2 regions of the Halomonas sp. IOP_6 genome follow, and region 2 is predicted to be linked to the other one. Evidence: predicted binding sites of a transcription regulator. Region 2 holds the regulator's gene; the other holds the start of a gene.
What was found. The regulator FNR, encoded in region 2, switches genes on or off when oxygen is low (the NO sensors DNR and NnrR bind a similar motif). The targets are predictions, from matches to a motif close to TTGATNTANATCAA.

Region 1 (4,181 bases), 370 kb from region 2:
AATCAGGCGGCTTCGTAGTGATAATCCATCAACTTTACAGTAATCGTTCGAAACTCCACGCCACCGGCGGTGCATCAGGTAGTAATGCCTGGCAAGCACGCACTTTTTCAAGCAGCTCGGCATGCGTCTCAGCGACGACATTGACATGTGCCAGCTTACGCCCTGCCCGCTCTTCTTTGTCATAGCGATGCAAGTGAGTATTGCCAATCGCCAAAATCGCGACATTGTCACCTTCCTGGCCAATTACATTCACCATGCAAGTAGGCGCAATAGCTTGGGTGCTGCCAAGCGGTAGGCCTTGCACAGCGCGTAGATGGTTTTCAAACTGGCTAGTGACCGCACCGTCCATGGTCCAGTGGCCAGAATTATGCACGCGTGGAGCCATCTCGTTAGCCAACAGACTGCCATCCCGCGTTTGAAACAGTTCCAACGCCATCACGCCCACGTAATCCAGCTCATCCAACAGCATGCGAATGTAGCTGTCGGCTGTCTCTTGAACGCTGGCAGCTAAATCCGGTAACGGCGCAACGGAATAGCGCAAAATGCCATCTACGTGTTGATTTTCCGCCATGGGATAAAACACCACATCCCCATCACGACCGCGCACGGCAATCATCGAGACTTCCCGTACAAAATCGACAAACGCTTCAACGATCAGTTGACGGTGACCAATGCTCTTCCATGCCTCTTCAGCCTGCTCCGGCGCTCTCAGCACCGCCTGCCCTTTACCGTCATACCCTTCAGTCACCGATTTGGCGACCACCGGGCAGCCCAATTCATTCGCTGCCGCTTCAAGCTGCTCGGCACTCTCAACGACACGGTAAGCAGGCGTGGGAATACCTAAGCGGTCGAATAAGGCTTTCTCTTCAACACGGTTTTGGCACACCGCAATTGCGCGGCTTCCTGGATAAACGGGCTTGTGCTGCTCAATTTGCTCAACCAGCGCTACGGGCAGATGCTCAAATTCATAGGTTACTACATCGACCTTATCGAGAAATTCTGCCAAATGCTGGTTGTTGGGATCGATAACCACGTTGCCAATGCCCGCACTCGGATTGCCGGTCGTGTCTAAAAAGGTGAAGCGATTACCTAGCGGGTAGCCAGCCAATGCCAGCATACGACCAAGCTGGCCTGCACCGAGCACACCAATATTTTTAGCGATGCCAGCGCATTTTGAGCTACCAGAACTTTTCGAGATACCAGAATTCATGGCCGGGATTCCTTAGTTCGCTTCCGCATCGGGGCGAGGGTCTGGGTTATCCAGCACCATTTGAGTTTGCTCAGCGCGGAAAGCCTCGACCGCTTCACGCACGGTGGTGTCTTGCAAACCGACAATCTGTGCTGCCAACAAGCCTGCATTGGTCGCCCCTGCTTTACCAATCGCCAGTGTGCCAACAGCGATTCCACCAGGCATCTGCGCAATTGAAAGCAATGAATCCAAGCCTTTAAGCGCTTTGGATTCTACTGGCACGCCCAGAACCGGCAACGCCGTTTGGGAAGCCACCATGCCGGGCAAATGGGCGGCACCGCCCGCTCCTGCAACAATCACTTGCAGGCCACGTTCAGCGGCGCTTTTAGCATAGTCAAACAACAAGTCAGGGGTACGATGAGCGGAGACGACGCGAGTCTCATAAGGGACGCCCAGCCGCTCTAACATCGCCACCGCGTGTTCCATGACGGGCCAATCAGATTTTGACCCCATGATCACGCCCACTTTGGGTGCGCTGTTTGACATGCAAAAACTCCTCGGCCAAAGGGCCTACTAAAGCAATCAAGCGTTTAATGTGCCGTGTGCCGCAAGCGGCTCACCAGGAAATTAGAAGGCGCATAGTCTACCAGAGCTAGTCGCTTAGAGCGCGTTTGTAAATAGATCGAATTTTTAATCAAAGTAGCATTGAAATGCGCGCGACTTGGCGGCATTGTGTGTTTGTCATTTCAGACTGATGGAGTCCCATGAGTACGGCATACTCAACTGCTCACGCAGAAACGCTAGATCCTCCGCGAAGCAGCCCTGACCTCGATGTCAGGGATTTAGAAAAACGTACGCGCCTCATGCGTATCATTACCCGCCTGATCGCCGTATCAGATCTGGGAAGCCGCGAAATAGCCCGCCGGGCTGGGCTTCCAGTACAAAAGATCAGCGACCTGCTCGCCGGAAGGCTAGAGCACCTAGATGTTGATGAACTCAATGTCTTGCGTCGCACGTTAGAGCTGGAGACGCCATAGCAATAGTTGCTACCTAACGTAATCATTCATCCCTTTTGTTTGCTAACAGGCTTGCCCGCTGGGCAGGCCTGTTTTCGTTTTAAAACAGCCAATTAGCGTTTCAAGATTAAGGGAACATTAAGAAACCCTCGCTAACCCATTGACACGTATCAATTTTTTATAATACCAAAGGCGTAACCTTAGCGTATCCAGATCATTCGCTGTGAAACAACGGCTTGTTTCTATCAGCAACATCTTAATCAGCTAAGGAGGCGTTATGGACGCCGTTCGTCGGTCGTTGCTAGGCCAGTTGGCCCGACTAAGCGCGGGCGCTGCGCTAGTCCCGCTATCCAGTCTTGCTCAAGCTGGCATTAATCAGCAGCCTGCCCGCCGCGAGGGCGATCCTAGCAAACGCTACGGCATGCTAATCGACCTTCGCCAATGCATCGGCTGCCAAGCCTGCACGGTGTCGTGCCATATCGAGAATGCTGCACCGCTTGGCCAGTTTCGAACCACTGTCTCTCAATACGAAGTGCACCACCAAGAAAGTGGTGAACTGGCAACGTTTATGCTGCCGCGGCTATGTAACCACTGCGAAAATCCGCCCTGTGTTCCGGTTTGCCCTGTTGAGGCGACCTATCAACAGCAAGATGGCATCGTTGTCGTCGATAGTGACCGCTGCGTCGGCTGTGCTTACTGCGTCAATGCCTGCCCCTACGATGCCCGCTTTATTAATGAGCGCACTCAAACTGCCGACAAATGCACCTTCTGTGCCCACCGTTTAGAAGCAGGGCTACTGCCTGCCTGCGTTGAAAGCTGCGTGGGCGGCGCCCGCATTATTGGCGATATGCGCAATCCAGACAGCCAAATCAGCCGTCTGATCAACGAGCATCGCGACGCGCTCATGGTGCTTCAGCCAGAAAAAAACACCCTTCCCCAAGTGTTCTATTTAGGTATGGACGAACGATTCACTACACGCCCCGTGGCAGAACCCGTGGCGCTTGAAGTGCTTGACCCCCACGGCCAGGAGATGGGCTATGAATTCCACCATTGAACTACTCGCCCCACGCTATGACATCGCCTGGTATCCCTGGGCAGTTCAGTACTTTTTTATGATCGCGGTCTCCTACGCCAGCCTTTGGCTGGCGGCGCCCGCACTGGTGTTTGGCAAGCAATCCTGGTTGCCTACAGCACGTCTGGCAATGATCGCCTGCGTCAGCACAACGCTAGTCGCACCGGTGGCCTTATTGGCAGATCTACACCAGCCACTGCGCTTTTGGCATTTCTACGCCTACGCCAATACGCATTCGTGGATGTCGATTGGCAGTGTGGTACTGCCGCTGTATCTGATCAGCGTTTTAGGCTTCGCCTGGCTGGCTTGGCGACCCGCGCTGCAGGCCCGGCAACAGGCAGCTGGGCTGAGCGGGTTGATCGCCAAGTGGCTGAGCATGGGCAGTGGTGCAACACCCAAAGCGCTGGTGGCTCTGACGGGGCTAATCGCGCTGTTACTCTCAAGCGGCATTATGCTCTACACCGGAGCGGAGCTAGCTATCGTCAAAGCCCGCCCGCTATGGAACACCATTTGGCTACCGCCCATGCTGGTAGCGAGCGGGTTTATTGCCGCCGCTGGGCTAATACTGGTCCTCAATCGCGTGAGCGGACTCTGCGCGCCCGCCGCCACCCGGCAGATGCTTTATGTCCTGTTAGCCTTCTGTGCGCTAGCGGGGCTTATAGCGCTCAGCTGGCTGTTAGACGGCCTGAATGCCCACGTTGGCTCAGTGGCGGCGGCACTAGAATCTGTCCGTTTCAGCCCCTCTTGGCGCAGCACCGCACTTTGGGGTGGCCTTACCGGCGTTGCGCTATTTGCCAGCGTGGTATTTCTGTTAACGCGTTCGGCTCAACGCCAACCAGCACTGTTTGCCTGGGCATGGTTGCTAGGGCTGGTGGCAATCCACATGGGCTGGATGTTCCGTTGG
Region 2 (4,181 bases):
TTAGTGCCGATGACTTTACTCAGGCGCTAGCGCGCAGTAACGAGAGCCACCGCCCGCTATCACTGTATGTACATGTACCCTTTTGTCGAAGAATTTGCTTCTACTGCGCTTGCAATAAAATCGCAACGAAGAATACCGCCCTTGCAGAACCTTACCTTTCTCGGCTAGATCGAGAAATGGTGCTCACTGCCCGCCATTTAGACATTTCACGCCCGGTGCAACAGTTACACTGGGGTGGTGGTACGCCCACATTTCTAACCTTGGCACAGATGGGGGACCTAATTGACCGCCTAGATGCCCGTTTTGGTTTATCTAGCTCAGCCGATCGCGATTACGCTATTGAAATAGATCCTCGTGAAGCAGATGTATTTACGTTGCGCCATCTACAGTCTCTCGGCTTTAATCGACTAAGCCTTGGCGTGCAGGATTTAAATCCGCAGGTACAAAAAGCCATCAACCGAGTACAACCCCGGGTACTCACCGAAACGTTGATGGAAGAAGCACACCGTCTTGGTTTTCGCTCACTCAATCTTGATTTAATTTATGGGCTGCCATTTCAAACCGAAAAAAGCTTTGCTGAGACGCTAAGTCAAGTCATCGAACTCAACCCTGCACGGCTGTCCGTATTTAATTATGCGCACATGCCCACCCGCTTTGCGCCACAACGACGCATTAACGAAACGGACCTCCCCAGCGCTGATGAAAAGCTGGCTATTTTGCATACCACCATAGAAATGCTGACTAACGCAGGCTATGTGCATATTGGCATGGATCACTTTGCACGACCTGACGATAGCCTAGCGATTGCACAGCGCAACGGCACCTTACAACGCAATTTCCAGGGCTACTCTAGCCATGCACAGTGCGATTTAGTTGGCTTAGGCGTATCCGCTATATCACGGGTTGACGACGTTTACGCACAAAACCCGACTCAGCTTGACCAATATGAAGCAGCCTTAGATCAAGGTAAGCTGGCAACCGTCAAAGGATTAAGGTTAAATAAGGACGACCTAATACGAAGAGACGTGATTGAACGGCTAATGTGCGACATGCACATTGATCTAGCGGCAGTTGGAAAGCGTTGGCACATCGATGCTAATGACTATTTCTCCACCGCAATTGAGCAATTGAAGACAGCTGAGCAAGACGGCTTAATCACTCGCCATCAGCAAGTTATTAGCGCCACCCCCACTGGACGGCTACTGATTCGCCATTTGGCGATGGCCTTTGATGCTCGCCTAGCTGATCAGCCTACTCAGCGCTACTCTAAGATTGTATAAGCTTCTTGAGACGTCTTGCCTCTGGGCCTATGATGGCTAACGAGAAAGGGAGAATGATATGCCACACCCCGCCAGCCAACGACGCTCACTGCTGCAAGAGGCGCGCTGCCAGACCTGTAGCCTAAGCTCGCTGTGTCTACCGCTTGCCTTAGAGCTTGAGGACATGAGCCAGTTTGATGCCATCATTCGCCGCCGCGCACCACTCAAAAAAGGCGAGCCCCTATTTCGTCAGGGTGATCACTTCACTAGTGTGTATGCCGTCCGCTCAGGCAGCCTGAAACAGGTGACCAGCGAAGGGAACGGCAATGATCAGTTGACAAATTTCTACCTTCCCAGCGAACTAGTGGGATTGGACGGAATTGACGAAGAGCACTACCCCGGTAGCGTCATTGCACTGGAAACCACTACGGTGTGTGAAATCCCATTTGACCGTTTGGACCTGCTTTCCGAAGAACTGCCCGAACTACGTGGCCAGCTTTATCGGAGCATGAGCAAAGAATTGCGAGATGACCGGCGTATGATGCGCTTGCTATCGCGCAAAACGGCCGATCAGCGACTAGCCAGCTTTTTAGTCACCCTTTCAGACCGTTTTCGTCGACGTGGATACTCGCCTTATAGCTTCAGACTCTCCATGTCCCGCGCCGACATCGGCAATTACTTAGGCTTGGCGGTAGAAACGGTCAGCCGTATTCTTAGCCGCTTTCAACAGCAAGAGGTGGTGGCTGTTTCCGGTCGCGAGGTTAATATTTTAGATATGCGGCGCCTCATCACGCTAGCTGAAGAGGAAGAACAGTCGGCTAGTCCACGCTAAGCGCCTGAATACGCCCTTCCATCAACGCCGCTTGTTTGGCTTCAAGGCCAGCAAAGTCAAATAAACGGCGGTCTGCTAGCTGGGAAGGCGCTACATTGGTCACCGCTTTAAACATGCTTTCTAGACGTCCTGGGTGTTTTTTATCCCACTCAGCCAACATATCTTTGACAACTTGACGCTGGAGATTGGGCTGAGAGCCACATAAGTTGCAGGGAATAATAGGGAATTCCATTAGTCGAGAAAACTCTCCAATATCAGCCTCTTTGCAGTAGGCAAGGGGGCGAATGACAATATTCTTGCCATCGTCAGATAAAAGTTTGGGAGGCATTGCTTTCAAAGTGCCACCAAAGAACATGTTAAGAAATAACGTTTCTAAAATATCTTCACGATGATGCCCTAGGGCAATTTTCGTTGCCCCAATTTCCTCGGCAAACCCATAGAGCGAGCCACGTCTTAGTCGTGAGCAGAGCGCGCAGGTCGTTTTTCCTTCTGGGGTTTTCTCTTTCACCACCGAGTAGGTGTCACGCTCTAGAATGTGGTATTCAACACCCACTTTATCTAGGTACTGGGGCAGCACATGCTCCGGGAAGCCTGGCTGTTTTTGATCCATATTGACAGCGACCAGAGAGAAGTTAACAGGCGCGTTGCGCTGCAGGTTAAGCAGTATCTCCAGCATCGTATAGCTATCTTTGCCGCCAGACAGGCACACCATCACCTTGTCACCTTCACCAATCATTTGATAATCAATGATGGCGTTGCCAACCTCTCGCCGTAAGCGCTTTTGTAGCTTATTAAATTCACGCTTTTGTTTAGCGGCGTGATGCTCGGATGGTGTCTGTGCGCTATTAACAGCAGGGCTGTCAACAGAAACAGTATCAGGCGCTGCGGGGTCAAAATAGTTAGGTTGTAGCATGGTGTAGGCACTGCCGATGGTAGAAGAAGCAGCGGGCATTCTAACAAGACTCACCACGTCCACCCAAGATAAACCCGTGGATTCATCCCATGAGGGTAGTAACGACTACCCTTGCTGGGCGATCTCGCGCTGCAAACGCAGATATAAAAGCGCGCTTGCGGTTGCATCCCCCAGCACTCCCATCCATTGAAGAGCGGGTATTTGCCAACGAGCGAGCGCTTCGGTTAGGCGGCCGCTCGTCTCACACTGTGGATGTAAGCGACGCAGCTGACGATAGTGTAGCTTTCCAACATCGACCTGGGCATTGGGCAAACCAAATCCCAACCCGGCTTTAAACAAAAGATTTAGGTGTTCCACCGAGCGGCCTAACTGCCAACCAATTAGCGGCCGATTACCGATGAATTCAGCTAGCGCCCCAAGATGCTCAGCGTTAGGCGCCAGCACCGTGTCCGTCGCATACAGCTGATGATGTCGCCGCAATGCAGGGGCGTTGTTGTTTTGCTCTTCTGCCAGGGTAGCCACCCAGGCTCGGCTGGTCTGCACTCTCCCTGGGCTTAAGACAACAGCAGCGACGCTGACCACCGGCGCTTGGCCTGGGCTAACCTGGCAGGCAAGCGCCACCATTTCTTCCCCCATGTAGGGCTGAAACAGCCATGCGTAGGGGGAATCTGCCCAACGTCGACGGTCGCTTTCGCGCTGCATTAATGTACGCAGCGAGCCACTGAGCAGTGACATATGCCGGTCTAACAAGCGCATTCCGCTCACGAATACTCCAAATGATAACGATGGGAGAGCCGCTGCTTAAAATCTTTTACGATATGCAGCGCCTCACGCAACAGGTCACGCTCAAGGGACGAGAGTTCTTGCACCACAACACGGTTACTACGCTGCTGAGTCGACGCTTCTGCTGTCTGCAACTGCTGCTTTAAACGTAGTTCGGTAAACAGCGCCAGCGCCTCGCCCAGGTCGTCAGCAAAACGGCGATCAAGACGACCATCTTCTGCTAAAGCGTCCAGGCGATCTAAGGTGGAAGTGGCATTAATGCGTCGCTCGAGGGCCATTGTGCGCACCCCATGAACAATAGGGAAAATACCGCCTTTTTTAATATCGATCCCATGCTGAGGCTTTTTTAAGGAGCCAAATAGCGTTAGCGGTGTTGAGAAACGCAGCGCAGCAC

Region 1: a site for FNR is predicted at 2,366-2,379, ahead of dsrO (sulfate reduction electron transfer complex DsrMKJOP subunit DsrO). Genes of this name have one in related genera too.

What each region holds. Positions count from the first base shown of each region.
Region 1 is NZ_JAIRBO010000003.1:82,495-86,675, forward strand. It holds gene K7H08_RS06570 (5-(carboxyamino)imidazole ribonucleotide synthase) at 35-1,210, opposite strand; gene purE (5-(carboxyamino)imidazole ribonucleotide mutase) at 1,223-1,735, opposite strand; gene K7H08_RS06580 (XRE family transcriptional regulator) at 1,954-2,226, shown strand; gene dsrO (sulfate reduction electron transfer complex DsrMKJOP subunit DsrO) at 2,483-3,259, shown strand; gene nrfD (NrfD/PsrC family molybdoenzyme membrane anchor subunit) at 3,243-4,181, shown strand, end outside.
Region 2 is NZ_JAIRBO010000003.1:454,975-459,155, forward strand. It holds gene hemN (oxygen-independent coproporphyrinogen III oxidase) at 1-1,280, shown strand, start outside; gene fnr (fumarate/nitrate reduction transcriptional regulator Fnr) at 1,339-2,091, shown strand; gene ttcA (tRNA 2-thiocytidine(32) synthetase TtcA) at 2,078-3,043, opposite strand; gene K7H08_RS08300 (DNA polymerase III subunit epsilon) at 3,110-3,760, opposite strand; gene K7H08_RS08305 (putative nucleotidyltransferase substrate binding domain-containing protein) at 3,766-4,181, opposite strand, start outside.